3 regions of the Shewanella sp. MF05960 genome follow, and region 2 is predicted to be linked to each of the others. Evidence: predicted binding sites of a transcription regulator. Region 2 holds the regulator's gene; each other region holds the start of a gene.
The links. Region 2 encodes FliA, which starts transcription of late flagellar genes. Its sites were predicted from a motif close to CTAAAGNTNNNNNNNNNNNNGCCGATA; they were not measured.
Positions count from the first base shown of each region.

Region 1: ACROAE_RS04510 (flagellar protein MotY) is a predicted target of FliA. The motif match lies at 6,858-6,884, and genes of this name have one in related genera.
Region 3: pomA (flagellar motor protein PomA) is a predicted target of FliA. The motif match lies at 7,731-7,757, and genes of this name have one in related genera.

Region 1 is NZ_JBOZPS010000003.1:233,787-244,797, forward strand. It holds gene ybgF (tol-pal system protein YbgF) at 1-305, opposite strand, end outside; gene pal (peptidoglycan-associated lipoprotein Pal) at 362-898, opposite strand; gene tolB (Tol-Pal system beta propeller repeat protein TolB) at 922-2,250, opposite strand; gene tolA (cell envelope integrity protein TolA) at 2,292-3,275, opposite strand; gene tolR (protein TolR) at 3,276-3,704, opposite strand; gene tolQ (protein TolQ) at 3,704-4,393, opposite strand; gene ybgC (tol-pal system-associated acyl-CoA thioesterase) at 4,383-4,784, opposite strand; gene ACROAE_RS04510 (flagellar protein MotY) at 5,955-6,824, opposite strand; gene rnt (ribonuclease T) at 7,011-7,673, shown strand; gene ACROAE_RS04520 (peroxiredoxin) at 7,828-8,433, opposite strand; gene ACROAE_RS04525 (Na+/H+ antiporter family protein) at 8,884-10,206, shown strand; gene upp (uracil phosphoribosyltransferase) at 10,307-10,933, opposite strand.
Region 2 is NZ_JBOZPS010000017.1:45,960-56,970, reverse strand. It holds gene ACROAE_RS16080 (RsmB/NOP family class I SAM-dependent RNA methyltransferase) at 1-585, shown strand, start outside; gene ACROAE_RS16075 (DUF2802 domain-containing protein) at 761-1,159, opposite strand; gene ACROAE_RS16070 (chemotaxis protein CheW) at 1,242-1,736, opposite strand; gene ACROAE_RS16065 (chemotaxis protein CheW) at 1,739-2,809, opposite strand; gene ACROAE_RS16060 (ParA family protein) at 2,793-3,587, opposite strand; gene ACROAE_RS16055 (membrane anchored protein in chemotaxis locus) at 3,625-4,080, opposite strand; gene ACROAE_RS16050 (protein-glutamate methylesterase/protein-glutamine glutaminase) at 4,073-5,299, opposite strand; gene ACROAE_RS16045 (chemotaxis protein CheA) at 5,326-7,566, opposite strand; gene ACROAE_RS16040 (protein phosphatase CheZ) at 7,582-8,319, opposite strand; gene cheY (chemotaxis response regulator CheY) at 8,333-8,716, opposite strand; gene ACROAE_RS16030 (RNA polymerase sigma factor FliA) at 8,762-9,481, opposite strand; gene ACROAE_RS16025 (MinD/ParA family protein) at 9,474-10,355, opposite strand; gene flhF (flagellar biosynthesis protein FlhF) at 10,360-11,011, opposite strand, start outside.
Region 3 is NZ_JBOZPS010000009.1:33,584-44,594, forward strand. It holds gene ACROAE_RS10815 (FAD-binding and (Fe-S)-binding domain-containing protein) at 1-645, opposite strand, end outside; gene ACROAE_RS10820 (L-lactate permease) at 781-2,433, opposite strand; gene nadK (NAD(+) kinase) at 2,763-3,641, opposite strand; gene grpE (nucleotide exchange factor GrpE) at 3,796-4,401, shown strand; gene dxs (1-deoxy-D-xylulose-5-phosphate synthase) at 4,558-6,423, opposite strand; gene ispA ((2E,6E)-farnesyl diphosphate synthase) at 6,445-7,326, opposite strand; gene xseB (exodeoxyribonuclease VII small subunit) at 7,364-7,600, opposite strand; gene pomA (flagellar motor protein PomA) at 7,989-8,756, shown strand; gene ACROAE_RS10855 (flagellar motor protein MotB) at 8,759-9,685, shown strand; gene thiI (tRNA uracil 4-sulfurtransferase ThiI) at 9,985-11,011, shown strand, end outside.

The sequences.
Region 1 (11,011 bases), on a different contig from region 2:
GGGGTTGATGACTTAGCAGTAAGATTAGCAATTTCTTCATACAGCTGACGTTGACGCTGTAGCATTTGATTCATTTGATAATTTTGTTGCTCAGTAATGCCTCGTAAATCCAACACTTCATTTTGTAATGCATCCATACGGCGTTGCATTTCAAACTCGCCCTGTTGCTTGGCTTTCATAATACGTTCTAATTTTGCGATTCGATCATCACTTGAACCACTAGAAGCATCTGAAACAGGTGCAGGGGCAGCAAATGCAGTCGCAGTAGTGAAGAACATTGCCGCAACTAATATGGCTTGTTTCATTTTTTTCACTCCTAAAAAAGGCCAACCGATATCGGTTGGCCTTACATTTTTAACGCTTAGTAAACTAACACACCACGACGGTTTTTACCAAAACCTGTGTCTGTGCGAGTATAATCTAATGGCTTCTCTTCGCCGTAACTTACAATACTCATTTGGTTAGGTTGTACACCCATACCTTGTAAGTATTTGGCAATCGCTTTAGCACGACGTTCGCCTAGTGCGATGTTGTACTCAGGCGTACCACGTTCATCGGCATGACCTTCGATCAATACACGTACACTTGGGTTTTCTACTAAATAGTTACCGTGTGCTTGAAGGATATCAGCGTTTTCGCTTTGAACTTCACTGCGGTCAAAATCAAAGTAAATGATGTTTTGACGACGTAGCTCTTGTTCTTTTAAACGTTGCTGTTCAGCTGGGCTTAATACTGCTCCAGCACCACCAGTTTCAATACCACCAGCACCATATTCACTACCAGTACCACTCATAGAACCGTTAGCGTCAGTTTCAGAGTCTGAAGTTGAGCTACAGGCACCCAGTGCCATAAGCGGAACTGCAACCAACATAGCTTTAAACAACTTATTCAGATCCATTTTAAATCCTTATCAATATCTATTTAGAGAAACGGAGACCATGCTGGTGACTTCACCTCGCCCTGGCCGACAGGCAATCTTGCTTTAAATCTGCCGTCTACAGAGACAGCAGCTAATACTTGTTTACCTTCATGGGTTGTACCATAGATAACCATAGTGCCATTTGGAGCAACACTTGGTGATTCATCAAGTTGAGTTGACGAAAGCACCTGCATAAAGCGTGTTGCTAAATCCATTCTAGCAATGTGGAATTTACCATTAGTACGGTTTACAAAAATCATACTACGACCGTCTGGAGTAATTGAACCGCCAAGGTTCCATTCGCCTTCAAATGTCATACGAGAGACTTTATTTGTATCTAAACTTACACGATATAACTGTGGTCTACCGCCACGCTCAGAGGTAAATAACAATGATTTACCATCTGGGAACCAAGAAGGCTCAGTATCGATCGCATAATGGTCGGTAATGCGCTGTGTAGCTTTAGTCGCAATATCGACAACATAAATTTCCGGTTGACCATCTTTTGATAATGTAATGGCTAACTTTTTACCGTCTGGTGAAAATGACGGAGCCCCATTAATACCATTAAAACTACTCACCATAGTACGCGTTTGGCTGTAGATGTCTTGTACAAAAATTTCTGCTTTTCTGTTTTCAAAACTCACATACGCTAAACGACGACCATCAGGAGACCAGGTTGGTGACATTAATGGTTCTGGCGAACGTAACAACATTTGTTCGTTATAGCCATCATAGTCAGCAATCATCAAATGATAAGGCGCTTTTTGACCTTGTTTAACAACAACATATGCAATACGAGTTAAGAACGCACCACGGATACCAGTCAGTTTTTCATAAACAATGTCACTAATACGGTGGCCATATTGTCTAAACTGGCTAGCACTGATCACTGTCTCACGGCTTTCAAGTAATAATTCACTGTTATTAACAGGGCCTTTACTGATTAAGTTTTGTGCTTTAACTAAGTCAATTAGTTCAAAACTCACAAGGTATTGATCTGCACCATAAGGCTTTACACTACCAACAACAACCGCTTCAGCGTCAACGTTGGTCCAGCTTTGCGCCGCAAACCCGCTAACAGATGACAATGTTGATTGTGGCAATGCACGCACATCTAATGATTTAAAAGCACCACTGCGAGCTAAGTCAGATGTTACTACGTCTGATATTGACGCAGGTGCAGGACCTTGCCCTTGCCAAACAAAAGGCACAACCGCAATCGGTCTTGCCGCATCGACGCCTTCTGTAATTACAATATCTAACGCTGCGCGAGCAGGTGTCGTTAACACAACAAGTGCCAGTGTTAACCATTTAGCAAAATTCTTCATGCGACTCCTTTAATTCAATTCCATCTTAAATACGTTTGATATTAATTAAATTCCGGTGAAACGGTTAAATTAATTTCTTTTAACTGTTGATAAACAGCAGGCTCAGGCGATACAGGTAAACGCCCCGCTTTGTTTATCGAAACTTTTGCTGCGCGGCAAACCACTTGATCGCCTTCAAGCGTTTGTGCTGTTGTCACAAACCCATCAGCGGCTAAGCGAATAAAGACTCGGCAACTTTTACCACGCATTGATTCATCAACCACTAAGTTACGTTGAATGGTGGCAATGATCATCGCTTTGTATTTATCAACTTCTGACAACACTTGCTTATTACGTGTTTTCGACAACGAGTCTTGTTCAGCAGCCATTGCTTCAGCCATTTCACGCTCTTGACGTGCTTTAGCGTCGGCATCAGCTTTACGCTTACGTTCAGCATCTTCACGTTGTTTACGTTCGGCTTCTTCTTTGCGCTTACGTTCATCTTCTGCACGTTGGCGCTCTTCTTGCGCTTTCTTGGCAGTCGCTTCTTCTTGCTTACGCTTTTCAGCAGCTTGCTTAGCGGCTTCTTCAGATACCTTTTGTTCTTTTTCTTTCTGCTTTCTGATCTCTTCCGCTTTTAAGGCGCGCTCTTTCTCTTGTTGCTGCTTAACCTGAGCGGCTTTAGCGGCATCATTTGCTTTTTGCGTTTCAGCCTCTTTCAACTTACGTTGGATCTCTAACGTTTTAATCTTTTCTTGTTCGCTTTCACGCTCACGCCTTGCTTCCTGCGCTTTACGTTCTAACTCTGCTTGACGCGCTTTCTCTTGCTGCAACGCATCTTGCTTTTGTTTCTTTAATTGCTCAACTCTGTCAGTAACTTTTTGCTGATCAATCACAACTGCTTGAACTGCAGGAGCACTGGCTGCTGTTTGCATCGGCTTAGGTTTGTCATCAAAACTAATGCCTAAGGCAAGAATGACAATCGCCCCAATATGGATACCAGCCGAAATAGAAACGGGTACGGTTAAATCTGAGTTTCCAGCCACCTATTTCTCCTTCGGCGAATCGGTCATAAGTCCTACAGCAGGCACTCCCGCACCTTGAAGACTTATCATGAGTTGGATAACGCTTTCATACGGAATTGAGCGGTCAGCTTTTACAACCACGGGTCTTAATGGCTCAAGTTGAATTAATGCCCCAACTTCAGTAGACACCTGCTCTAAATCCATAGCCACAGAATTTGAACTACTGCCCACATTTAAAAAGTATTCACCTGCAGCGTCAATTGACGCTACTATCGGTGGTTTACTGTCTGGTGGCAGAGATTCTGCATTACCTTGCGGCAATTCAACTTTAACACCTTGCGATACAATTGGCGCTGTCACCATAAAAATGATTAACAACACCAACATAACGTCGATATAAGGCACCACGTTGATTTCTGCAACCGGACGACGACGCTTACGCTGATACATTAAACAGCTTCCTTCTCGCTATATGCTTGACGTTGCAATATGTTTGAGAATTCTTCCATAAAGTTAGCATACGAGTTTTCTAGCTTTTCTACTTGAGTTGAAAATCTGTTGTAACCAATGACCGCTGGAATAGCTGCAAAAAGACCCATTGCAGTTGCAATCAATGCCTCAGCAATACCTGGTGCTACCATTGCTAACGTTGCGTTTTCAACCGCGCCGAGTGCGATAAATGAGTTCATGATCCCCCACACAGTACCAAACAGACCAATATATGGACTCGTTGAACCAATGGTGGCTAATAAGGGTAAATGATTTTCAAGTTTTTCCATCTCACGCGACAAGCTAACACGCATCGCACGTGACGTTCCGTCCATCACCGCTTCTGGAGATTTACTGTTCACTTTGCTTAGACGAGTATATTCTTTAAAACCGGCTACAAACATCGATTCTAAACCAGAAATCGCACTTCCACGTGCAATAAGCTCTTTGTAAAGACGGTTTAAATCAACACCCGACCAAAACGTGTCTTCAAAGCGTAGCGCTTTTACTCTTGCTGAGCTTAATAATTTGTTGCGTTGAATGATCACGGCCCAAGAGGCAATCGATAATGCCAACAAGGTCAACATGACCAATTTTACCAACACACTGGCTTCTAAAAACAAGCCAATAAATGAAATTTCAGCGTGCACAGTCGAACTCCTGAACAATATTTAGGGGAATAGCGCGGGGACGCATTCGTGATAAAGATATACACGCGACAACCACTGTCGCTTCACAATAGCAATCACCTTGATGATCTACTAAGCGCTGGTGAAACACCAATGACGCTTTCTTTAATTCTTCGACCTTGGACTCAACCAATAAGTCTTGCTCAAATTTTGCAGCTTTACGAAAATCTATTTCTGCATGTTTTACGACAAAAGCGATATCTTCCGCCAGCAATTCAGCTTGGCGAACACCCATCGATTTTAACCATTGTGTTCGTGCCCGTTCAAAAAAATTCAAATAGTTTGAATGATACACAACACCACCGGCATCAGTATCTTCATAGTAAATTGATATGGGCCAAACAAACATAATCAGAGCATCAATTCTTAGGAGGCAAAAGTTGGCCTACTATACCGAGTAGCAACACGCTTGTGAATAATGTCTGAGGCTAAAAACAGACTTTATTTTGCTCAAAATGCGCTAAAACACCCGAATTACCTCAGGAACTGTAATAGATGAAGCTTTATTAATGTTTTTACCCAAAACATTAACAATTTTTCAAACAAAAAAGAGTAATTAAACCGCGAGTTATACGACACTAAATTAGTCGTGATTTGAGAGTAAATTGGCGGTAAAAGGATAATCAATAACACACATTAATTATCCGTTCGCTATTCGGTTTACCTTAAGCAACACAAGAGACTTATCGGCCAAGACGCCTTAATAAAGCAAAGTCCGAATACTAAAGTTAAATGCTAAACATAATGCAATTATACTAGGCTGCAAAACAAAGCTTACAAAGGCTTAATTTAACCTTAAAATTACAGACTAATAACCTTGCACGAATTCATTAATGGGTTGTGCAAGTCATGAGAACACAGCAAACATGATCAAGACTGTGTTAAGTGGTATCAACGCTGATACTACACCCCTTTATCACTAAGACATGTCGCCAAAAAATCATCACTGTCTTCATTTGTTAAATATTATCGTTTAGTTTAATTTGCTAATCCGACTAGTTATGCAGCTAAAATGGATAATAACTTAATAAACCGCTATTACTGGATATAAAGCCTACTTTCACTACCAACAACCTCATTAAATCATTAGTTTTAATAATGCGAAACCGTAATTTTTCTTGTTTGTCGAATTAGAATATTCATTCTATTATAGCCTTGTTTTCAGGACACATCCGATTCAGATGCTGAAAACCAAGAACTCCAAACTGGTGTAACCCAATACCTCAGTTTACCCTAGTTCTTATGCTTGACTTCCTTCCTTAAATTTGTTGATTGCAAATTATTTAGCCCACTTGGATTAAGTGGGTTTTTTTTGCCTTTTTTTCAACAAAACCTACAAACAATCAATATTGATTAAGATTAGGGCATCTTATTAATATTGATTGGTATTACAGCCTTTATTAAATACATCTTGCAAAGCAAGGTTATCGGCATAATGTCCATAAATAACGCACAAAATTAAGCCCAAGCAGTTATCCACTTGGGCTGACATATATTTATAAACGACATGCTATATAGAAGTTTAAATCTCTTTGGTGATTTTAATCACCACGCGACGGTTGATTTGGCGCTCTTGTGCAAGATCGTTAGCCGCAACATGACGCTTTTCTCCGTGCCCTTGGGTATGAATACGGTCTTGTGGGATACCACTGGCAACCAAAATATCTTTTACTGAGTCAGCTCGTTTATCGGACACTTTTTGATTTATTGAGCGACCACCATAGCTGTCTGTGTAAGCATCAATAAGCACAAGTTCTACTTCAGGGTCAAAAGACAAATAGCGTTGTACTTTTTGTAACTGCATTTTCGAGAAGCGCGTTAACTCCACACCCCCCTCTTGATAATTTAATACTGTAAAAGCAATATCATCAAAACTGTAAGGCAGTAAATTGGCTAAACAAGAGCGAAACTCACGGTATTTGCCACCAAAGTTAGCAGACGATAATCCTACCGCTATTTTGGAACTTTGGTTGTACCAATCGGCATAATAGAACGTCGGTTCCATACCCTGGCTTAATTCAGTCAACATCGACCATGCGGCTTTTTTAGGGACCTCGCCATTAAACTGTTTTTGATAAGATAATTGGGTAATTTCTTTAGAGTTATGTCCAGGACGCCAACTCGGTGCACGGCTAATTAACGTGGCATTGGTTACAGAATCAGGCTTTAACCACATGTCTAATGTGAAGTGTAGATTTAACTCTTTGCCGGCATGGCTAGTAAAAATGGCCCGACCATAATCTGGAATGTCGTGTTCGAGTCGACATTCAATTGGATTATTTTCACCCACTCGCCATGCTGAGTTTTCTAAAGACGCAACATAATGTCTCAAATCGGCATGAGCCGTTGAGCAAAGACACAAACTTGTGAGTACCATCAGTTTTCGCCACATAAAAAACACTCTTTAAATAGGTTACATTCTAGTTATCGGCCTTATATAGGGTTTCTTTAGCAAACAATCATGTTTAATCGCTGATAAAAACCACAATCAAACATGACACTGCGCGTGAGTTTGCGCATAATACTCGGCTTATGTCATTTGCTCTGAAAATGATATCAATTGAGGATGAAGACTGTAATGACTGATATTTGCGACGCTAACAAGTTTAAACACCGCTTCCGTGGTTATTTCCCTGTGGTGATTGACGTTGAAACGGCAGGCTTTAATGCCAAAACAGATGCGTTGCTTGAGATTGCTGTCAGCATGTTAAAAATGAACAGTGATGGTGTCATTGAACTCGATAAAACCTTACATTTTCATATTGAGCCATTTGAAGGTGCCAATTTAGAACCCGAAGCATTAGCATTTAACGGCATCGATCCCACTAATCCGCTTCGTGGTGCTGTAGATGAAAAAGTCGCATTTTTAGAAATTTTTAAAGAAGTTAAAAAAGCCCAAAAAGCGGCTAACTGCCATCGCTGCATTATTGTCGCCCACAATGCAGCATTTGATTTAGGCTTTGTTAATCAGGCAATCGAACGCAATAGTTTAAAACGTTCACCGTTTCATCCGTTTGCAAGCTTTGATACTGCTACACTCGCAGGCTTAGCCATTGGACATACCGTACTCGCTAAAGCGTGTAAGATGGCTGGGATTGATTTTGACAACAAAGAGGCACACTCAGCGCTTTACGACACAGAACGTACAGCGGAATTGTTTTGCCATATCGTTAATCGTTGGAAAGCTCTCGGTGGTTGGCCACTTGTCAGTGCAGACGCTGATGATACTGAAGCAGAATAAATAACCTGAGAAAATAAGTAACATCAACCTACTCTTTAACCTCGGCCGGTATGATATCAGCCGATATGAGAATGGATTGAGTGTCACTCTACATAATTTATTGCAACAAAAAAGCTGCCGAGGCAGCTTTTTTTATTGGCTCAAACTCGCAGCATTACAGCTTTGAAGAGTTATCTTTTAAGTATGCAGCTACACCTTCAGTGCTAGCAGTCATACCTTTTTCGCCTTTTGACCAACCTGCTGGACAAACTTCACCGTGCTCTTCATGGAACTGAAGTGCGTCGATCATACGGATCATTTCATCAACGTTACGGCCTAATGGTAAATCGTTAACCACTTGGTGACGTACTTGGCCTTCTTTATCGACTAAGAAAGAACCACGGAAAGCAACACCCGCTTCTGGATGCTCAACATCGTATGCTTTACAGATTTCGTGCTTAACGTCAGCAACTAGAGTGTATTTAACTTGGCCAATACCACCCTTGTCTACTGGAGTGTTACGCCATGCGTTATGAGTAAACTGTGAATCAATAGAAACACCAATCACTTCAACGCCACGCTTAGTGAACTCTTCCATGCGGTGATCAAAAGCAATAAGCTCTGATGGGCATACAAAAGTAAAATCAAGTGGGTAGAAGAAAATAACCGCTGGCTTACCTTTAATCGCGGTAGCGAGGTTAAATGTGTCAACAATTTCACCAGAACCAAGAACGGCTGCGGCTGTAAAATCTGGGGCTGGACGGCCTACTAATACGCTCATTATCTATCTCCATTTAATGGCTTTTTACATGCTACAAGGGCACAAATATTCTTTCGTGGTTATCCACTACTTAAACATTGTTACCATTGCGACTTATTCAGTCATATACCATACAGTTAATTTAGCCGACTTATAAGTTATTTCAGTTGAAAAAAGTTTACCTGCTGAAAAATAAAACATGCAGACTCACTAATGTAATACTGCCGTGTGACAAAAATACGACAAAGCCTAATAGCCTCACTTCTTTGATCCATAAACTCAGCCATACTAACCGTCATATATGGCACCACTTTGTAATAGAGAACAATTAATACACAGGTTGATTTGTATTAAATCTGCCCAATCATTGATGTAAACCTTGCATCATCACCTAAAATTTTCATCTACGCTGGACAAACACTACTGCGCAGTCAAAAATAGCCGTCTCACTTACTTTAAAGAATTACGATTATGAATGCGGTTGTTATCGCTGTCTGTTTAATGCTGTTTTTAAGCTTTATTCGAATTAACGTTGTGGTTGCATTAACCATTAGTGCTGTTGTTGCGGGTTTAGTCGGTGGATTAGATATCCATCAAACCATAGCTGCCTTTAATGATGGTTTAGGGGGCGGAGCCCAAATAGCCTTGAGTTACGCATTACTGGGTGCATTTGCTGCAGCGTTGTCTCACTCAGGCTTAACGACATTAATTTCTCATGCCATTATTAACAAATTAGGCAAAGAACCGAATAGCAGTAACACTCAACTGGTACGTTGGTTATTGTTAGTCACCATTCTTGCTATGGCGGTTTCGTCGCAGAACATTTTACCGATCCATATCGCCTTTATCCCCATTCTTATTCCGCCGCTATTGCACGTTATTTCTAAGCTCAATATCGACCGTCGCCTTATTGCGTGTATTTTGACGTTTGGTTTAGTCACCACTTATATGATTTTACCGATCGGTTTTGGTGGGATTTTCTTAAACGATATCTTATTGGCTAATTTAAACACCAATGGCTTAAATGCCGTCACAGCCCAAATACCACAAGCAATGTTACTACCCGCCCTGGGCATGGTGTGTGGTTTACTCACCGCAGTATTCATTAGTTACCGCAAACCGAGACAATATATGATTGAGCAACCCGTTATTAGCGACACAATAACGCCGGTTATTAGCCGTAAAAGCATTATTATTTCGCTATCGGCCATTGTCGTTACACTCATTGTTCAACTGCAAACTGACTCGATGATTTTTGGCGCGTTAAGTGGTTTTATCATTTTTCGTTTTTCAGGGATCATTAAACAAGACATCAGCAAAGACTTGTTTAATCAAGGCGTGCATATGATGGCTAACATCGGCTTTATTATGATTGCAGCCGCAGGTTTTGCTGCTGTCGTAAAATCAACCGGTGAAGTCGGCACGTTGGTAACATCACTTGGTGATATTATTGGCGACAATAAAGCGCTCGCGGCACTATTAATGTTGATTGTGGGTTTGCTTATTACCATGGGCATTGGGTCATCGTTTTCAACGATTCCCATTATCGCCACTATTTATGTACCATTAGCGCTCAGCTTTGGTTTTTCTGTTGCGGCAACGATTGCGTTAGTCGGTACTGCTGCGGCACTAGGCGATGCAGGTTCACCAGCATCAGACTCGACCTTAGGCCCTACAGCGGGGCTTAATGCCGATGGCCAACACGATCATATTCGTGACAGTGTGATCCCAACATTTGTCCATTACAACATTCCATTGTTAGTCTTTGGCTGGATAGCAGCCATGGTGTTGTAAAACACCATAGTCTTGTCAATTAACGTAAAATACACATAAAAAATGGGAGCCTATTTGGCTCCCATTTTATTAACGATTTTTTTAACAGCTTAATAATCGGTTATTTAGTCCCGAAAATCTTATCACCCGCATCACCTAAACCAGGTAAAATATACCCTTGCTCGTTTAAGCAGTCATCAATGGCGGCTGTGTATAGTTCAATATCTGGATGCGCTTGCTCTAACGCTTTGATGCCTTCTGGCGCGGCAACAAGCACTAATGCTTTAATCGAGGTACAACCGCGTTTTTTCAACAAATCGATAGTTGCAATCATTGATCCGCCCGTCGCGAGCATTGGGTCGACCACTAACGCGATACGCTCTTCAACATTGCTGACGATTTTTTCAAAGTAAGGGACAGGCTGTAGCGTTTCTTCGTCACGATAAATACCCACAACAGAGATACGTGCACTTGGAAGATGCTCAAGCACGCCGTCCATCATACCTAAACCCGCACGTAAAATAGGCACAACCGTGACTTTTTTACCTTTAAGTTGCTCAATACTGACAGGACCATTCCAACCATCAATGGTGACGGTTTCAGTTTCAAAATCAGCTGTTGCTTCATAGGTTAATAAACTGCCAACTTCAGTGGCCAGTTCACGAAATCGTTTGGTACTGATATCCGCTTCACGCATCAAACCGACTTTATGACGAACCAGTGGATGCTTAACTTCAACGACTTTCATTTCTTTCTCCTAGATTTTTCGACTTTCAGGCAAATTTGACAAATGTTAGTCCATTTATCCCTTCTATAAAACATAAAG
Region 2 (11,011 bases):
CAAGCGAATGAACAATGGTGGGATGCCTGCAGTGGCGCTGGCGGTAAAACCTTGCAATTACGTTCGTTGATGCTGCAACAAGACCCAAATAGTCGCGGCAGTATTATTGCCTCAGATATCCGTAACAAACCATTAGAAGAACTGAACAAACGGGCTAAGCGTGCTGGTTTTAAGCATATCTCGGTTTCAGCTTGGAAGTCAGATGCCCTTCCCGTTAACCCCAATGCATTTGATGGCGTGTTAGTCGATGCACCTTGCAGCTGTACGGGCACGTGGCGCCGAAATCCTGATATGCGCTGGTTAGACGATGTCAGTGCAGTCAGCGATAAACCCGCGCTTCAATTGGATATTTTAACTCGAAGTGCTGCAGCTGTTAAATCGGGTGGGCAGTTAGTGTATGCCACATGTTCACTGTCGCCGAGTGAGAACGAGCATGTCGTGGAGGCTTTTTTGGCGCAAACCAATGAATTTGAGCTTATTCCAATTACACACCCGTTTACTGGTGAGTTATGCAACATGCTCACCATATGGCCGCAACTGGCAGACAGTGACGGTATGTTCGTCGCTAAAATGCGTCGAAAATAAGCGCGACTTCAAGCCTATTCTTATGCTTTCAATGACAATTAATTAGTCATTAGTTAGTCTAATCATTAATCAGTCTAATAATTAGTAACAAAACGCCATCAAGTTGATGGCGTTGTTGTTTTTATCTATATACCATTCCGTCTTAATAAGTGATGACTCAGAATGCGGATTGGTATTACTTTCGATGCAATCTTAAAATCAGCTCGGCTTCGGCTTTGGGTAGTTCACATTCTTGAATTAACTCTTCAATACCCGCCCCTAGCGCAACCATTTTAACCGCACGAGAATACAACTTAGCTTGTGGGTCTTGCTGGCTGGATTCTTCAATCATATCGGACTGTTGAACAAGCTTTTTTTCTAGTTCAACCACTCGACGGCCAACACCAATCGTGCCGCTGCGCAATTCTTGTAATTCGCGTTTTACAGCTTCGCGTTGGCGATCACTTTCTTTAACTAGCACGGTTAATGCGTCAACTTTAGTCTTTAACTTGCGTGATTGTTTTTGTAAGTAAAGCACCAAACCAAGGCAAATAATCACGGAAACTAGCGCAGCAATTAAAAATTCATCACCCATCAACATACCTACATTGCCATTACATAAAAGCAAAATAAAAAGCCAACAAACAATGGTTGGCTTTAGGATTACAAATTAAAAATTAAAGCTGTGTTAATTCGTCCCACTCGTCGTCTGACAATAACTTATCTAGGTCGACTAAAATCAATAATTCATTATCACGATTACTCACGCCTTGAATAAACTTAGCACTTTCTTCAGTTCCCACATTTGGCGCGTTATCGATTTCTGAGCGACGTAAATAAACCACTTCTGCAACACTGTCTACCAAAATACCAATAACTTGTTTTTCGGCTTCGATAATCACAATACGGGTAGAATCATCAAGCTCAGCTGACTGCAAACCAAAACGTGAGCGCGTATCAATGACGGTCACGACGTTGCCACGAAGGTTAATAATGCCTAGTACATAATCAGGCGCGCCCGGCACAGGGGCTATCTCGGTATAACGCAACACTTCTTGAACTTGCATTACATTGATGCCGTAGGTTTCATGGTCTAACTTAAATGTTACCCATTGTAATACTGCATCGTCTTTACCCGCAGCAACCGCTGCTACACTTCTAGAATCGCTCATAGTTAACCTCGGTCAATCGAATCCTGACAACCTAAACCTGCATCAAGCATTTCAATCAATGCTTGTACATGCAAAATGCCACACATTTGTTGTTTTACTACCCCAGCAAGCCAAGGACGCTTACCCGGTTTTTCACGCCAATTGACGTGTGATTTGTCTATCTTCACGGCATTAACCAATGACTCACAGGTTAAGCCCCAAGAACTGTTTTCTAACATAACAAGATACTGATAGTTCACTGTTTCTGCCAGTGCCGGTGTATATTTTTCTGGCATGACCCAGGCACAGGTATCAACCACATTAATTTTACTGTCGCGGTGAGTTTGCACTCCTTTAAACCATGACGGCCTACCAATGAGATGGTTAATTTTCTCTATCTTTATAATGCCACCTAAACTCACTAATGGCACGGCTAAGGTTAAGCCTGCAACATTAAAGAATAATACCTGAAATTCATCATCTAATACGTCTTGTAAATTTTGAGTAATACTCGGTGGTGTCGCCCCAGTTTGCGTTTGCAACGCTTGTTGTTGCGCGGCTTTGTCTTCAGCGAGCTTGTCATGTTTAATAATAGCGTCTTTTAATTCAGCTAGCGCACTATTATCAGTTTTTATATCGACTAACGGTTTGATTTCTTTATTCGTTAATGACGTTTTTTGTATATTTATACTTTTTAGCGCGGATTGCTCAACAGGTGTCGTCTCTGTTTGGCTGATAGCTTGACGCACTCTTTCTGCACTGGCCTTAATTTGCAGCTGTATATCAGTGCCTTTGTCGACATGCGATACCGCAGACAGTAGCTTTTCCAGTGCTAATTTATCGACTTGAGTTGCGGGTTCAGCAAAACGTCGAGCACTCGCAGCTTTTATTTGTGACGCAAATGAAGACTCAGGTTTACTGGTCACATCTGCACTCTCTTGTGCTGACTTAGCATTGTCTATCGATTTAGGATGAACCGCGATAGGTGCAGCGACTGGCTTGGTTTCAGATGTTATTGCAGGTTGGGCTTCTGCCGGTTCCTGTAATAAAATACTGAAATAATCAAAAACAGTTTCATCAACCGATTTTGACATGAGTAAACTCCCGAGCGTATAAAAAATCAAGCAGACGATTGTATGCTTTAACCCCACGACTCGTCGCAGAATAATGTGATGCGGGTAAATGCGCTAGGCTGGCATCTCTAAATTTGGTATCTACTGGGATCACGTCATTAGGCCACAATGTTTGTCCATATTTGTCTTGTAAAAACTGTAACGCTATTGGTGATGCTTTGGTGCGTTTATCGTACATTGTCGGTAACACTGTGTAGCTATAACGGGTCTTTTTAGAACGGCCCATAATTTCCATGGTTTTCACCATTCTCTCTAAACCTTTTATCGCTAAAAACTCAGTCTGCACCGGAATAATAATATGATTACTCGCCGCTAACGCATTGACCATTAATACCCCAAGCACTGGCGGACAATCAATAATGGCCACATCGTATTTGTCTTCAACTAATGATAATAAATTACGTAATACTAGCCCCATACCTTCTTGATGACCTAAAGAACGGTCAAGTGTGGCAAGTGCCATATTGGCGGGAATAATATCTAAACCTTCTATTTGAGTGGGTATCACATTTTGCATAATCAATTCTTGAGTCAAAGCTTGATGATTTAAAAACACATCATAAAGCGACCCTGGTACTTCATCGGAATCAATACCCAAGTAATAGCCCAATGAAGCATGAGGATCGGTATCAATCATCAACACACGTTGACCACGTTTAGCTAACGCTCCAGCTAAACTGGCAACCGTGGTGGTTTTACCGACACCACCTTTTTGATTTGCTACTGTCCATACTTTCAAAAAAAGCCTCTCAACTTATCATTATGCGATGGAATGCTCATTGCTGTTTTTGTTGTTTATCTTCTCGAGTGGTAACTCGAATACCGCCATTAGGCAAGCGAATCACTTTAACGCCTTGAGCATTTTCAGACACTATAACTTCATGCGTTGGTAATGTCTGTGAGCTGTCAGTCGATGGTGATAATTTGTCATTGTTAGGCGCCTCTGCTCCTGGCCCAACTAGCACACTTTTCGTGTCATTTTTGCCCGACTGACTAATCATGGCTTGGGTTTGCTCTGGATGCATTAACAACCAATTGGAAATATTTTCAGCTTGGTCTTCCGGTACCATCAATAACACTTGCGAAGATTTTAGTTGTTCAACCTCTTTTGTAAGTAAGGTCATTTTACGCCGTGAATCAAGATATAAACTGCCTAACACAAGGATGGCAACAAAGCACAAAAATAAGCCTAATCGAAGCTTAGTGATTAATGATGTTGCTGAATTAGCCACGACTGGTCTCTTTTAAAATCGCATCGGCCATATTATCAAGCGCAATAGAATGTACCGATATTCCAGCAGAAGCAACGGCTTGTGGCATTCCATATACGACACAACTGGCTTCATCTTGAGCCCAAATAGTCGCTCCAGCTGACTTAAGCATTCTGGCGCCTTCGCGGCCATCGGCTCCCATCCCAGTTAATACCACAGCCAAGACATCACCACCATAAGCTTTAGATGCTGACGCAAAAGTAATATCTACCGATGGTTTATAATTCATGTCTGCGTTACCAGCTAACACTTTTAAGCGTGCGGTCATCCCGGCGCGCTCTAACATTAGCTGCATACCACCAGGTGCAAGATACGCACAACCAGCACGCATGACGTCGCCATTTTGTGCTTCTTTCACTTCTATTTTGCATAACGAGTTTAAACGAGCAGCAAATGCGGGCGTAAACGCGGCCGGCATATGTTGAATGAGTACAATAGGGTGCGGGTAATTAGCTGGAAATGCCGTCAGCACTTTTTGTAGTGCAACAGGCCCACCTGTTGAGGTACCGATTAATAAGACTTTGTATTGTTTACCACTGGCTCGAATAGTAGACACTGATGGAGCAATCTGTGCTGATTGACGCTCAGTCACTGGCGAAGTTAATCCGCTGCGCGAGGGTAATGAAGCATTCCCAACAGCTGCAGTGCTTTGATTAATTCTTGAGCTTAATGGTCGGCGAGATGCACTTAAACTGTTGTCTGATAAGCTCGATGAACGACGAGAGTCTATTGTATTGCTAGATAATGCACTCGGAGTTGATAACGCGCTCGGTCGATACATTCGTCTGCGACCCAACGCTTTGATGCGCTGTTGTAGCAAACTAATTGCATCATCTTTATTGGTCGCGATGTCTTCAAAACGTTTCGGGAGAAAGTCGAGCGCGCCAGCTTCTAGCGCATCAAGTGTCGCTTTAGCTCCGTCATGTGTTAACGAAGAAAACATTAAAATAGGTGTAGGATTGTTAGCCATGATCTCACGGACAGCACTAATACCGTCCATAACCGGCATCTCGATATCCATCGTGATCACTTGAGGGTTTAACTTTGCAGCCATCTCAACCGCTTCTTTGCCATTAACAGCAACAGCAACGACTTCGAGATCAGGATCTTGATTAACAATTTCACTGACTCGACGTCGAAAAAAGCTAGAATCATCTACAACTAATACTTTTATGGCCATTTAATTCCTTAATTTATGGAACTTTTTTATTTTTTGTTTTTATTTTTGGCGTAATGTTTAAGTAAACCGGGAATATCTAAAATAAGCGCAATGCCGCCGTCTGAAGTAATTGTTGCTCCAGCCATACCAGGCGTGCCTTGCAACATACTGCCTAAGGGCTTAATCACCACTTCTTCTTGACCAATAAGTGCGTCGACAACAAAACCAATCTGCAAAGTGCCAAGCTGCACAATAACAACATGGCCATGCTTTTTATCACCATGCTTAAACGTCGTTTTCTTGCTATGAAGCCAATGCTCAAGATAAAACAATGGCACAGCTTTATTACGGAAAATCACCGTTAATTGGCCATCGACAATATTAGTTTTAGTTAAATCTAAATTGAATATTTCATTCACACTCGACAGCGGCAATGCGAATACTTGCTTAGACACATCGACCATTAAGGTTGGCATAATCGCCAAGGTCAACGGCACTTTAATTTCAAGAACCGTGCCTTTGCCTTTCATTGAATCAATGTGAACAGTACCGTTTAACTGATTAATGCGAGTTTTAACCACATCCATGCCCACACCACGGCCTGAAATATCAGATATCTCAACTTTAGTTGAGAAGCCTGGTGCAAAAATCAGATTATACGCTTCGTTATCAGTCATTCTTGATGCGGCATCTTCGTCTAACACGCCGCGAGTGATAGCAATTTGTTTTAGCTTTTCAGGATCCATCCCTGCGCCATCATCCTCAATTTTAAGCAGGATATGGTCACCTTCTTGACTCGCAGAAAGCGTAATGGTGCCTGTTCGAGGCTTGCCATTGGCTTCACGCGTAATCGGCATTTCAATACCATGGTCTACCGAGTTTCGCACTAAGTGGACTAATGGATCGGCTAGTGCCTCAACTAAATTTTTATCAAGATCGGTTTCTTCACCAATCATGATCAAATCAATTTCTTTATTTAATGTTCGAGCTAAATCGCGGACAACCCTTGGGAAACGGCCAAACACTTTCTTAATTGGCTGCATGCGGGTTTTCATTACCGCACCCTGCAAGTCAGCGGTAACGAGATCAAGGTTGGCCAACGCTTTAGACATTTCTTCGTCTTCGCGGGTAATGCCTAAACTCACCAGGCGATTACGCACTAACACTAATTCGCCAACCATATTCATAATCTGGTCTAAACGAGCAGTATCTACACGAACCGTCGTTTCGCCTTGTGGGACTGCATTGGCTTTAGCCGCGACAGGTACAGGCGCTTTATCTTTGGCGACTTCAGCTTTAGGTACGGGCACTGCTGCCGGCGCGGCTTTGGCAACGGGGGCTGGTGTAACAGCTTTCGGTGCGTCAGGAACTTTAGGAGGTGTAGGCGTAGCCGCTACGACAGGGGCTGCTGGTTTAGCAACGACTGGAGCACTGCCTTTACCATGTAATTCATCTAATAAGCGTTCAAATTCATCATCGGTAATTTCATCAGAGTCGACTAATGGTTCAACAACCGGTTCTGCTGGCTTAATGGGTTCGCTAGTGGTTTCAGCTTTGGCTTTAAACGATCCAGAACCATGAAGCTCATCAAGTAATGCTTCAAACTCATCATCGGTAATTTCATCACTATTGCTTGATGATGCACTGGCCGATTTAGGTGCTATGGTGTCTTGATTTACAGCGGATGTAGCTGTTGAGGTTGGGCTTTTACCTGAGCCATGCAAGGCATCGAGTAATGCTTCAAATTCAGATTCGTCAATTTCATCAATACCAGTTGAGCTAGGTGCAGAAGTAGATTGCACACTAATGTCTTCGACATATTCAGGTTCAGAGACTTCAGCGGCTTCTTCTATGATTTCAGGTTCAGCAGTTGATTGACCCATTTCAGACGGCAGTGGAGCGCCAGAGCTTAATAATTTTAGTTTTGCTAACAAGTCTGAATCGGCAGGGTCTTGTTGTTGTCCCTGTTGAGTTTGAGCAAACATGGTATTAATTGCATCAACCGCTTGCAAAATTATGTCCATTAGCTCTGCATTGACTACACGTTTACCAGTACGTAAAAGATCAAACGTGTTTTCTGCTTCGTGACACACATCAACCATGGGTTTAAGGCTTAGAAAACCTGCCCCACCTTTGACGGTGTGAAATCCACGGAAAATAGCATTAAGTAAATCACTGTCATCAGGATTATTTTCAAGAGCGACCAGCTGCTCTTGTAGAAGCTCTAAAATCTCACCAGCTTCAATTAAAAAGTCCTGGAGTATCTCTTCATCAACATCAAATGACATTAAATTGACTCCTAATTAGAAACCCAGACTTGATAGCAGATCATCAACTTCATCCTGACCCGTGACCACGTCTTCACGTAACTCAGCGTTCATGATTGGGCCTTCTGCCTCTATCTTATTATCTTTAATTGTAGGTAATGACTCAGTAGTATGGTCACCAAAAACGGTCAACATGGATACTAAATTACTCTCTACTTCGCGCACTAGTTCAATCACTCGGCGGATCATCTGACCGGTTAAATCTTGGAAGTCTTGCGCCATCAATATCTGAGTGAGCAATTCACGAAGACGGTTAGAATCATGCTCGCTATTAGACATAAACTGCTGAACATCATGACAAAGTGATTTAAATTCACCCAGTTCGATGTCGCGACGCATCAGTTTATCCCACATAGGCGTTACAGATTGAATGTTGCTTATAATGGTATCGGCCAAAGGCAAACATTCTTCAACCGCATCCATGGTTTTATTAGCAGCTTGTTCTGTCATCTCAATAACATAGTTTAATCTTTCTTTAGCATCCGGAATTTCAGTGTTCGCTAATTCAGATAAACGGTTATCAACTTGGAAATCTTTTAGTGCGCTGTGCAATTGGCGAGTGAGTTTACCGACCTCTTCAAACAGCTCACGCTGCAGAGGAGTCGCTAAATCTCTAATTAATTCGTCAGCTTTACCTTGCTCTCCCGCCGATAGCAGTTCAACAAGTTGCTGGGCCTGTTCGAGAGTAATTAACCCCGATATTGATGCCTGCATGACTTATCCTTGCTTAAGCGAGTCGTTCAAAGATTTTGTCTAACTTTTCTTTTAACGTAGCGGCTGTGAACGGTTTAACAACATAACCATTAACACCAGCTTGAGCCGCAGCAATGATTTGCTCACGCTTAGCTTCAGCCGTAACCATTAATACAGGTAAATGTTTTAGTGAATCGTCTGCACGGATTGCTCTAAGTAAATCAATACCCTGCATTCCCGGCATATTCCAGTCGGTTACAACAAAGTCAAAATGACCTTTTTGTAACATAGGTAGGGCTGTTGAGCCATCATCTGCTTCTTGGGTATTATTAAATCCCAAGTCTCGCAACAAGTTCTTAATGATACGTCTCATTGTTGAAAAATCGTCAACAATAAGAATCTTCATATTCTTGTCCAAGGTTTCCTCCGGTGAGCTGACACTCGTTTGCTCTATAATTAGTTATTATTCTTGTGTCCAATGCTTGAGTTTGGCTTTTAGTCTGAGCATGGCCTGACTTAATATCTGGCTAACTCGCGACTCACTTACCTCAAGGATGGCACCGATTTCTTTTAAGTTTAATGCTTCGTCATAATATAACGACAGCACTAAAGCATCTCTTTCTGGCAAGGTTTTAATTGCTTCAACCAGTGCAGATTGGAACTGAGTCTCGGCGAGAGAATCAAAAGCTTCATTTGGGGATTCGTCGTCTGTGGTTAACACATCCTGGGAAACACCAAGGTCTTCTATGCCTATGATTTTACCGACAGAAACATCATTTAAGATATGATGGTACTCATCGAGAGACATATCAAGTTTTTCAGCAATTTCTGTGTCTCGTGCATCGCGCCCTAACACTTGTTCAAGTTCGTCAATGACATGGGCTACACGGCGATTATTACGATGAACTGAGCGTGGAACCCAGTCACCGCGGCGAATTTCGTCAATCATTGCGCCACGAATACGAATGCCAGCAAAGGTTTCAAATTTAGCCCCTTTGGTGCCATCAAATTTTGATGATGCTTCTAGAAGCCCCATCATACCTGCTTGTAATAAATCATCCAGTTGCACTGATGCTGGCAGCCTTGCCAACATATGATGAGCAATGCGTTTCACCAACGGTGCATACTGTTCAACAATCGATGTTTTGTTATCGAACTGAGTATACGCTGCGGCTTTATTCACTCGCTCTCCCCTCTTCTACTGGTTTACGTTGTACTAAGCGTTCAACAAAAAACTCTAAGTGACCACCAGGTTGTTGCGGTACAGGCCAGGTCATAATTTTATTGGCCAACCCTTGGTATGCAATCGCAGAAGGTGATTTTGGAAAGGCTTCTACGACCAGTTTTTGTTTACGAACTGCTTTGCGCAAATTTTCATCGAAAGGAACACTAGCGACAAGCTCTAAGGCCACATCTAAAAATCTATCTGTTACTTTACTGAGTTTAGCAAATAATTCCATGCCTTCGCGTAAACTACGCACCATATTTGCCACAATTTTGAAGTGGAACACACCGTGTTCACGACTTAAAATTTTAATCAGGGCGTAAGCATCAGTAATCGATGTAGGTTCATCACATACAACGATTAATACATCTTGTGACGCCCGCGAAAAACTCAGCACCATATCTGAAATACCCGCAGCCGTATCAACAATTAAAATGTCGAACTGGGTGCGCATTTCACTAAAGGCACGAATTAAACCGGCATGCTGCGCTGGGGTCAATTCAACCATCGCTTGTGAACCAGACGTGGCCGGCACAATACCGATCCCTTTTGGCCCACGGACAATGATGTCATCTAATTCGGCATCGCCAGACAAAACATGAGATAAATTTTTCTCTGCACGGATCCCTAGCATCACATCAACGTTGGCTAAACCTAAGTCAGCATCAAGCACCAGTACACGCTTGCCCTTTTCGGCTAATGCGACTGCGGTATTAATTGATACGCTTGTTTTACCGACTCCGCCTTTACCACCGGATACGGCAATTACTTTAACTTTATCGTTATTTGGTTGATTCATCATACGTAAACCACTTGCTTGATCCCGAGTCATATCTTTACTCAAATGCATAGGCAGTGTCATTTGACCATGCCGTGTCTTGTGACGTTGGTTGTTCTGTTTCGTTTAATGCGGCTAGTGCTTGTTTGGCTAATTCTAGTGTATCAGCCACTTTCATGTCTTCTGGAACACGTTGACCGTCAGTAACATAACTCAATGGTAACTCATTTTGAATCAATACGCTCAATGCACCTGCAATTGATACTGATTCATCTAATTTAGTCAAAATAGCACCCGATAACGGAATGCGTTTAAAGTGTTCAACTGCATCTTGCAATACACGACGCTGGCCAGTGGCAGACATCACTAAATAACTGCGAATTGGGATCCTACTATTTGCAGTCAAATTATCAAGTTGTTGATAAAGACGCATGTCTCGTTGTCCCATTCCCGCAGTATCAATTAACACTAGCTTACGATTTCTAAATTGATATAAAATCTGCTCTAATTCGCTTAAATCATGTGCTTGCTTAACAGGGCAGCCCATAATTTTACCATATGTCGCTAATTGCTCATATGCTCCAATTCGATAATGGTCTGTCGTAATCAACGCGACTTGTTCAGGACCATGATGTGCAGCAAACCGCGCAGCAATTTTTGCTAAAGAAGTCGTTTTACCGACACCCGTTGGGCCAACAAAAGCAACTACA
Region 3 (11,011 bases), on a different contig from region 2:
ACGCGCTGATAGTGTTGGGTTATTTTGGGTTAACTGCGATAAATCAGTTAACGCAGCTAAAAGCATCGAATGCGATTGGCTGAATGCAGCTTTAGAGTGCGGACAACCGGTATCTAACTCGGTACCATCAGCAAGCATTAGCTTTGCAGACTTAATGGTTTGATAGCTGTTTTGCGCCGTACCACAACACATTCCCGAGGCATTGTTAGCAACCATACCACCGACTTGTGCTGAGGCGAGGGTAGCAGGGTCTGGGCCGATTTTCTTGTTAAATGGTTTTAATGCCGCGTTGGCATCAGACCCAATTACAGCAGCACCAAGCGAAATAGAGGATTTATCTTCGCTGATTTCAATAGTTCTAAAACCATCGTGACCAAGAATGAGCAAAATACCTTCACCAATAGCTTGGCCTGATAAACTGGTACCTGCTGCGCGAAATGTTACCGGTACATTGTGTGCTCTTGCTACGTTTAACGTTATTTTTACTTGTTCTATGGTATCTGCGTGAACGACGATTTCAGGGACGATACGGAAATAACTGGCGTCGGTAGACCAAGCAAAGCGACGAACCGGATCATTGGTAACACATTTGCTGCCTAATTGAGACGTTAAAATATCCATTACCACTTGATAGTTTATAGTCATAACATGCTCTCTTACACTGTAATGTTGTGTAGGCAGTTATGCCTACTGTTTTATACTCTTATGTTGGAGTTGTAACATTGTTGGCTACAACTCCAATCTGCTTGAGTATTTCGTTATCAATATGAATTTGAGTAATTAAAAACCGCCCCAGATAACCGCAATGGTGCCTGCAACAAGTGCATAACCAAGGGCGATAGGCATCGTTTTACGAATGATTTCAGACTCACGTCCAGCCATGCCAACTACAGTAGCGGCAGCAACAACGTTCATCACACACATCATATTACCGGCGTTCGCGCCAATACCTTGTAGTGCCAACGCTAACGCGTGGTTCATGCCAATGTTATCGGCTACAGAATATTGTAAGCCTGAGAACATCATGTTTGAGAACGTGGCAGAACCTGAAAGGAATGCACCGAAAATACCCACAACAGGTGATACCCAAGCCCAGACAGAACCCATGCTATTTGCGAGTAAATCGGCAAGTGCAACTGGCATTGACGCCAGGCCAGCTCCGTTTTCGCCAGAGTTCAGGAAGATTTTTACCATAGGCACAGATGCACCTAATGAAATGATGGTAGGTAACATTGATTTACATGACACAGTCAATGATTGCTTCATCGCTTTTGGTTTCATTTTGAATAACACAAAACCAAACAAACACACAGCAACAAAGAAAATACCAGGCGCATAGAAGGTGGCAAACCCCGCTTTTAGTTCGGTGCCTAACAAGCCTGTCCAGCTGATGTTAAAGCTCGTTAGCCAACTCTTAAATGGACCCACAACGCGAGATAGCACCAACAGCGCAGCCATAATGATATAAGGAGACCAGGCTGCAATTTGCGAGAACTTAACCGGTGTTTCGTCAATGGCTAGCTCTTCTTCTGACTTGTTATCATTTTCGCTAAAATCACACCAAGGTTGTGAAGGTAATAACCAGCCTTTTCTTGCCACGGGGATGACTAATGCCATACCGACAAGAGAGCCAATAACAGAAGGGAATTCAGGGCCTGCAAAGTAGTTAATTAACCATGCAGGGATGGTGAATGCAAAGCCTGCAAATATAGCGAATTTCCATATTTGCAAACCTTCTTTAATTGACTTATTACGACCAAAGAAACCCGTTAATACACACACCATCACTAATGGGATCAGTGAACCGGTAATCAAATCGATAGTGATCATGTGTTTAGCAATAAACTGCGCGTAACCCACAAACGTGCCGCCATGTTCAGCAAATTGTGCTGCTGCCATGTTAACGCCACCTTCAGTTAGACCCTGTTCCATACCAAATAAAACGGGTAAACCAATTGCACCAAATGATACTGCAGTCGAGTCACCGATTAAGGCTACCACCGCTGCGGCAATAGGAGGCACACCGAGTAATACAAGTAATGGTGCACCAATAGCCGCTGGGGTACCAAAACCTGCAGAGCCTTCAATGAACGAGCCAAATAACCAACAAATAATCACAACTTGCACACGTGCATCAGCACTAATGTTGGTGAATCCAGAACGAATGGTGTCCATCGCGCCAGAATATTTTAAGGTATTTAACAAAAACACCGCGCCAAAAATAATGGTAAGCGGTGTTAATGCAGAAAGGAGTCCTTCGACAACGGAAGCGGCGAGAAGCATCGTGTCCATTTGCCAAATAAAGATTGCTGCCAGACCTGTCGCAATCATTGATATCGGCATTGCTTTGGATGCCGGTAAGCGCATGAGTACTAAAAATACCATTACGCTGATAATAGGCGTTAAGCTTGCTAGTAACTGTAGAAATGTCATGTATACCTCTGTATCACTTATAGTGGGTATTAAATTGTTATTATTTGTTAGCTTTTCGCTAACTAGGGCGTAATAGACGTTATTTAAGTGTTAAATGTGTTGATCGAGATCATTTAACATACGAGAAACAGACTTTGCTTATCGAAGTGGGATCTACATCCAATAGCAGTATTTTGAATGTCGGTTTTAGATCACGTTTTTTGATAGCGAAAATAATCATAAAAAAAGCCAAGCGTTAAAAACGATTGGCTTTAAGATAACGTTAATTAGCGGTTGTGAATGTGAAGGGCTTCACGTGAACGTTTGAGAAGATGTGAGCTAGTTCAAATTTAAAAAAGTTTACTTCCCCAGCCTAATTTATTTCGCAGCACATGGAAGTAATTATGACCTTTCGGGTGGATTAGTCTGAGGCGTTCATTGGAGCGGCGAATAAAGATTTCATCACCTGGTAAAACGGCTAAATGCACATGGCCGTCACAACTGACTTCGAGGTTTTCATCATTATTGGGTGATACGACGAGCTTAATATTGCTACAGGCATCAACCACAATTGGCCGACAAGATAAGGTATGAGGAAACATCGGCACCAAAATAATGGCTTGTAAATTAGGGGTTAAAATAGAACCGCCAGCTGATAATGAATAGGCTGTGGAGCCTGTTGGCGTTGAAACGATCATGCCATCAGCGCGTTGGCTGTACATAAATTGCTCATCAATATAGACTTCAAATTGAATCATGTGCGCAATTTTTCCAGGGTGCAATACGGCTTCGTTTACGGCTGTATTACTTGCGATGATCTTACCGTGGCGATGCACTTCTGCTTCAAGTAAAAAGCGATGCTCTGTTTCAAACTCTCCGTCTAACACTTTAGATAACGCGTCTTCAAAGTTGTCTGGTGGCAAGTCGGTTAAAAAACCTAGATTACCGCGGTTAACACCAATAACGGCAACATCAAATCTTGCTAATACTCTAGCGGCACCTAACATATTACCGTCACCACCCACGACGATGGCTAAGTCGCAATGTTCACCCATTTCGAGTAAGTCCATTGAGCAAACATCAGGGCCTAACTCTGCAGAGACACGTTCTTCAACAATCACATTAAAGCCCTGAACACTGAGCCAATGAAGCAATCGCCGTAAGGTTTGATTGGTCCCTTCGTGATGCGGTTTGCCGATGAGGCCGATTGTTTTGAACAATTTAGTCATATTCGAGTTTGTTGTGCCTTTAGGACTTGAAACATATGAATTGATCCCCATAATATACTCAAACTTATTAAAAGTGTGATAATTGCTGTTAATTAATCAGTAAATAGTCACATTATTAGCATATCCAATTTTGCATTTTTTAGCTGGAGTGAAAATGAGCAACGAATCGAACAACGCACCGCAAGATCAAGTGGAAGAAGTGGTAACACCTGAAGTCGTGGCTGATGAAGCAAGTTTGATGGATGAATTGACCCACGCAAATTTTCGCATCGAAGAATTAGAACAGCAATTAGCTGAAACCCAAGCGGCACTAACCGAGCGTAAAGATGTTGAAATGCGCGCTGCGGCTGAAACGCAAAACATCCGCACTCGTGCAGCCAAAGATGTTGAGCAAGCACGTAAATTTGCTTTAGAAAAATTCGTTAATGAATTATTGCCTGTCATTGATAATATGGAACGCGCTCTGCAGGGAACAGACCCTGAGAATGAGTCGACCAAAGCCATTTATGAAGGTGTTGAATTAACCATGAAAGGGTTCCTGACTTCAGTTGAGAAGTTTGGTGTAACCCAAGTTAACCCTCAAGGCGATGCATTTAACCCTGAGCACCATCAAGCCATTGGCATGCAACCAAGTGCTGAGTTCCCAGCGAACACGGTAATGATGGTGATGCAGAAAGGGTATTTGCTCAATGAGCGTTTATTACGCCCAGCCATGGTAATGGTTTCTCAAGGCGGTAATAGCGTCGACGTTGAAGCATAGGTGTAGAAACGTAGAGGCTTACCCTATAGACAGAAACGTAATGTTGAAAAATCGATGTTAATTAGTTTCACTGTCAAATAGGCACAAAAAAGGACTGAATTATCAGTCCTTTTTTTATGGTTGCCATTTAATCTAGCGAACTAAAATCCACGTTAACTATGCAATAAACGCCTGGATTTGCGCTAAAATCCCTGCTGAATCAAGCTGTAATTCTGCTGTGATTTCGTCTGGTGCACCGTGTTTAATAAATTCATCAGGCAAACCTATTAATAACACCGGTTTTACAATGCGCATTTGTTGTAGTGCTTCGAGTACGCCAGAACCTGCACCACCCATGACCGCATTTTCTTCAACGGTAATAATCACATCATGGCTGTTTGCCAGCTCAGCCAGCAAATCAACATCAAGTGGCTTCACAAAACGCATATCAGCGACACTGGCATCAAGTTGATCAGCTGCCTCTAATGCGGCGGCTAATGTGGTACCAAAGTTAATAATGGCAATTTTTTTACCTTGACGCTTTAACAGCCCTTTACCAATAGGCAAGGTTGTCATTTTTTCGACCTGCTCAGCACCAGTCGCACTACCTCGAGGATAACGCACAGCGGTAGGGCCGTCTTGGTAACAATAGCCGGTGTACAGCATTTGGCGACATTCGTTTTCATCTGACGGCGCCATAATGACCATATTCGGAATACAGCGCATAAAGCTTAAATCGAATGCACCCTGGTGAGTCGGGCCATCGGCACCCACTATGCCACCACGGTCTATTGCAAAGAGTACCGGTAAACGTTGTAAGGCCACATCGTGGATTAATTGATCATAGCCACGCTGCAAAAAGGTGGAGTAAATTGCGACAACAGGCTTAAGGCCTTCACAGGCAAATCCAGCACCGAGTGTCACCGCATGTTGCTCTGCAATAGCCGCATCAAAATACTGCGTAGGGAAACGCTGCGAAAACTCAACCATACCAGAGCCTTCACGCATTGCAGGCGTTATCGCCATCAACTTATCATCTTGTTCGGCAACATCGCACAACCATTTACCAAACACTTGCGAGAAAGTCGGTAATCCGGGTTTTGTCGCTGGTTTTTTAAATAGGCTAGGGTCAAATTTCGGCACTGCATGCCAACCAATAGGATCTTTCTCTGCGGGTTCATAACCACGACCTTTTTTGGTCATGATATGCAGCATTTGAGGGCCTTTGAGGTTGCGCATATTACGCAAGGTTTCTACCAGCGAGTCCACATCATGGCCATCAATTGGGCCAATGTAATTAAAACCTAGTTCTTCAAATAACGTAGCCGGAACGACCATGCCTTTAAGGTGCTCTTCGGTGCGCTTAGCCATTTCTTTAATGACAGGCATGCCTTTAAGCACTTTTTTACTGCTTTCGCGGATGGTGGTGTAAAAACGTCCAGACATCAACTGAGCTAAATGATTGTTTAATGCACCCACATTTTCTGAAATCGACATTTCATTGTCGTTCAATACAACCAGCATGTCTTTATGCAAGTCTCCAGCGTGGTTCATGGCTTCAAATACCATGCCACCGGTCATCGCACCGTCACCAATAACGGCCACGACTTTACGCCCAACCGCTTCTTTGTCTGCGGCGACTGCCATGGCTAATGCGGCACTAACAGATGTGCCAGAGTGGCCAACGCTAAAGGTATCGTATTGACTTTCTTCACGCCACGGAAAAGGATGCAGACCATTTTTTTGCCTAATGGTGTGCATGCGCTCACGGCGATCGGTTAAAATTTTATGTGGGTAGGCTTGATGGCCGACATCCCAAATCAAACGGTCAAATGGGGTGTTATAGACATAATGAAGTGCCACAGTTAATTCAACTGTGCCTAAGCCAGACGCAAAATGTCCGCTGGAAATACCAACAGACTGAAGTAAGAATTGTCTAAGTTCATCAGACACTTGTGGAAGTAAACCTTGCGGTAACTTCCTTAATTCTTCTGGTGTATTAGCCTGAGCTAGTACTGGGAATTTAGAAATATCGAAACTCATAGCGAGATTTTCTGACTCTTATTATAATCTTCGCTCAATAATATAACGGGCGAAGTCTGCAATTAACTGGCTATTGTATGGCAATTTAGTCAGCGCTGATAGTGCATCTTGTATTAGTTGTTCCGCACAGGCCTTTGCACCATCAAGACCCAGTAGTTTAGGGAAGGTACTTTTATTGGATTGCTCATCACTGCCTTGAGGTTTTCCAAGCTCTTCCGTGCTTGCGGTAATATCTAAAATATCGTCCTGAACTTGAAACGCTAATCCTAATGATTGGGCGTATTGCATCATTAGTTGGTACTGCACTTTTGGCACATTGGCAGTAATTAATGCAAGTTCAACGGCGCAACTAATTAACGCACCGGTTTTTTTATTATGTAATTCAGTTAAGCGTTGTAAATTTATACTGTGATTTGTGGCGCTAAGATCAATCGCCTGACCACCACACATGCCTTGGTAACCCGAGGCTTTGGCTAATGCGCTCACCATCGCTAATTGTTGGCTTGGGGTGAGTGTTTCACATGGCGCTGTAATGATCTCAAACGCCAGCGTTTGCAAGGCATCACCGGCTAAAATGGCGGTAGCTTCATCAAAAGCAATATGAACGGTTGGCTGGCCACGACGTAGCGCGTCATTGTCCATTGCGGGTAAATCATCGTGTATTAATGAGTAAGCATGAATACATTCAATGGCTGCAGCCGCTTTATCAAGGGCGTCAATATTGACCCCTAGCATGTCGCCAACACTGTAAACCAAAAACGGTCGAATTCGCTTACCGCCTAATAACGCACCATGCAACATGGCCGCCTTAAGGTGAGTCGCGGCATCATCAAGTTGATTTAAATGTTCACTCAGAACAGCATCAACTCGTTTTTGGTAAGTTTTTATCGCTTCAGCTAACACGTATTAAGACCTATATTTCAACCTAAATGATTGACGATTATTCACTTTCGACTGAAAATGGTGCTAATTCAACATCATTTTCATTTAATAAAATAGACACTTTTTGTTGAGCTTGTTCAAGCTTAGTTTGGCTTTGACGCACTAAGGTAATACCACGTTCAAATTGTTTGAGCGCGTCATCTAGTGAGACTTCACCTTGTTCTAAGTGAGCTACAATGGTTTCGAGTTCTGTTAAAGATTGCTCGAAACTGAGATTTTCTGGTTTTTTAGCCACGGTTAATATTCCTCTCTTGGCGCGAGTGACAAGGTATATCAGCCCAGCGTATCGGTCAAATACAGTCGCTGGTTATTTGCTCAACAGCACGCTTTGTTATTGAATTTTTTTTAGAAACCTTAAAAACGGGCTAAACTTGAGCCAACTTTGTCCGATAAAGAGTTAAGATTTTAAATCGATAGCGTAAACTGCTGTTAGATTGATACCATCATGTAATATAAAAACGGGCATGTTATCTAAAGAGAGTATTGCAACTTTTACAGTAATGCATAACGATTGAGATTAAGATTGCTTGTTATCAATGTTAGCTGTGCTAAAACGTCATTATAAATTGCACTTAATAAAGCGCACAATAAAGCAGAATCATCACTGCGATTGAGGAGAGGTTGTGGATTTAGCTACCCTAATAGGTATTATCGGCGCGTTTGGGTTTATTATCGGTGCCATGGTTACCAGTGGCGGTATCGGCCTATTTATTGACGTTGCTTCAATATTAATTGTTATAGCCGGCTCTATTTTTGTGGTGATGATGAAATTTAACTTAGGTCAATTCCTAGGTGCTGTAAAAATTGGACTAAAAACGTTTATTTTCAAAATTGATAAACCAGAAGATTTGATTGAACAATCAGTTACTATGGCTGATGCCGCGCGTAAAGGCGGATTTTTAGCGTTAGAAGAAGCGGTCATTACCAATACTTTTATGCAAAGAGCTGTTGATATGCTTGTCGACGGTCATGACGGTGATGTTGTCCGTAATGCCCTTGAAAAAGACATCGCCTTGACTGAGGAACGCCATAAAACAGGGATAAGTATTTTTAGGGCATTTGGTGATGTAGCCCCTGCGATGGGTATGATTGGTACACTCGTAGGGTTAGTTGCGATGTTATCTAACATGGAAGACCCTAAATCGATTGGTCCTTCGATGGCCGTTGCCTTATTGACCACACTTTATGGGGCAATGATTGCTAACATGGTGGCAATACCTATGGCGGATAAACTTGCTCTGCGCATGGGCGAAGAAATGCTTAATCGTAATCTCATTATGGATGCTGTATTAGCTATTCAAGATGGTCAAAATCCACGTGTGATAGAAGGGTTCCTCAAAAACTACCTCGCGGAGAAACAACGCAAAGTTAACACGACAGACGGAGAATAGTCATGGCTAAGGCCAAGTGTCAATGTCCACCTCCTGGCGCCCCGATGTGGTTAGCAACCTTTGCTGACTTAATGTCGTTGTTGATGTGCTTTTTCGTGTTGTTATTGTCATTTGCAGAAATGGATGTTTTAAAATTTAAGCAAATAGCAGGCTCCATGAAGTATGCATTTGGGGTGCAAAATAAGGTTGAAGTAAAAGATATTCCCAAAGGAACATCTGTCATTGCGCTTGAGTTTCGCCCTGGTAGACCTGATCCCACGCCGATTGAAATTATTAATCAGCAGACTAACGAAATGACTCAGCCGACAATTGAATATCAAGCCGGTGAAGAAGACAGCGCGGGCGGCACACAAAAACAAAGTGGTGATCAGCGTGGTGGTAATGCTGCTGCAACGGCTCAGGAAGTCGCCGAGGCGGTCAAAAAAGATGCCGCTTCTGCACAAGAAAACATTAATGAACAAGTGAAAAAAATGGCTGAAAAACTCAACGAAGAGATCGTTGACGGCGCCATTGAAATTGAATCGCTAGGTCAACAAATCATTATTCGAATTCGTGAAAAAGGCTCGTTTGCTTCAGGTTCTGGTTTTTTACAGCCTAAATTTAAACCGATTGTTCGCTCCATTGGTGCGCTACTTAAAGATGTACCTGGTATTGTGACGGTATCTGGCCATACCGATGGTGCTCATATTAGTAACGAGCTTTATAGTTCTAACTGGGAGTTATCGAGCCAACGTGCAGTTGCCGTAGCGGATGAGTTGAGACGCGTATCAGGATTTGATGAAACGCGGATGAAGGTTGTGGGTGAAGCGTCAAATAGACCGCTTGTGCCTAATGATACCAATGAAAATCGCACTCGTAATCGTCGAGTGGAGATTTCCATTGAACAGGGCAAAGCAAAAGAATCAAATGAGATAACCGTAGAACAATAAGATGGTTTTCTGACAAAAAAGCGCAGCCTAAACAGGTTGCGCTTTTTTGTTATATGAATGTGTATTAACTGTGTTGTCTGCACAAAATGCATGATTAACCGGTGAATATGTTTGGTTAATAGTCAGCTTTTGGTATAATCCGCGAATTATTGCTTACGTTTTGGCTTTGGTTTATTAATAAACCGTGATGCATCAAATCTGTAAGCTGTGTTTTTAATTTATAATCAACGTATTACAACTCCTTTTAGCGAGCCACACTTTGTCTGTGCTAAGGGATAAGTTATGCCTGCGGACACCCCATGAAGTTTATTGTAAAGCTGTACCCTGAAATAATGATGAAGAGCAAGTCGGTAAGAATGCGTTTTACCAAAATGCTCGAAACTAATATTCGTAACGTGCTGAAAAAGGTTGATGAAGAAGCCAAAGTACAACGTTTATATGATCGTATTTTAGTGAGAGTACCAGTCAATAAGCCTGAATTAGTCGATGCGTTCGCCGAGCGTTTAGGCTGTATTCCAGGTATTGCTCATGTTGTGCAGGTGAGTGAATATGCTTTTGATTCAATTGATCATATTTATCAGCAAGTGTTGCCTAAATACCGTGATGAAATCGCGGGTAAAACCTTTTGTGTGCGAGTGAAGCGTTCAGGTAACCATGATTTTAATTCTATTGAAGTTGAACGGTATGTTGGCGGCGGATTAAACCAACACACCGACGCGCTGGGCGTAAAACTTAAAAATCCAGACGTAACAGTGAACCTTGAAATTGATCAAGACAAGTTATACATGGTTGAACGTCGAATTCCAGGTCTAGGTGGTTTTCCTATGGCGACTCAAGAAGACGTGTTATCGCTTATTTCTGGTGGTTTTGATTCAGGCGTATCGAGTTTCCAGTTTATTAAAAAAGGTGCCCGTACTCATTACTGCTTCTTCAATCTTGGTGGTGCTCAGCACGAGATTGGCGTAAAGCAAGTGGCTTACCACTTGTGGAAAACGTATGGCGAATCTCACAAGGTTCGTTTTGTGTCTGTGCCGTTTGAACCTGTAGTGGCTGAAATTCTTGAACGTATTGATAATGGCCAGATGGGCGTAGTGTTAAAACGTATGATGATGCGCGCCGCAACTCGTATCGCTGACAAATTTGGCATCCAAGCGTTAGTGACGGGTGAAAGTTTAGGTCAAGTATCAAGCCAGACATTAACCAACTTAAACGTGATTGATCGCAGTACTGATTTATTGATTTTGCGCCCGCTAATTGCAATGGACAAGCAAGATATTATTAATCAGAGCCGCGTGATCGGCACTGAAGATTTTGCTAAATCGATCC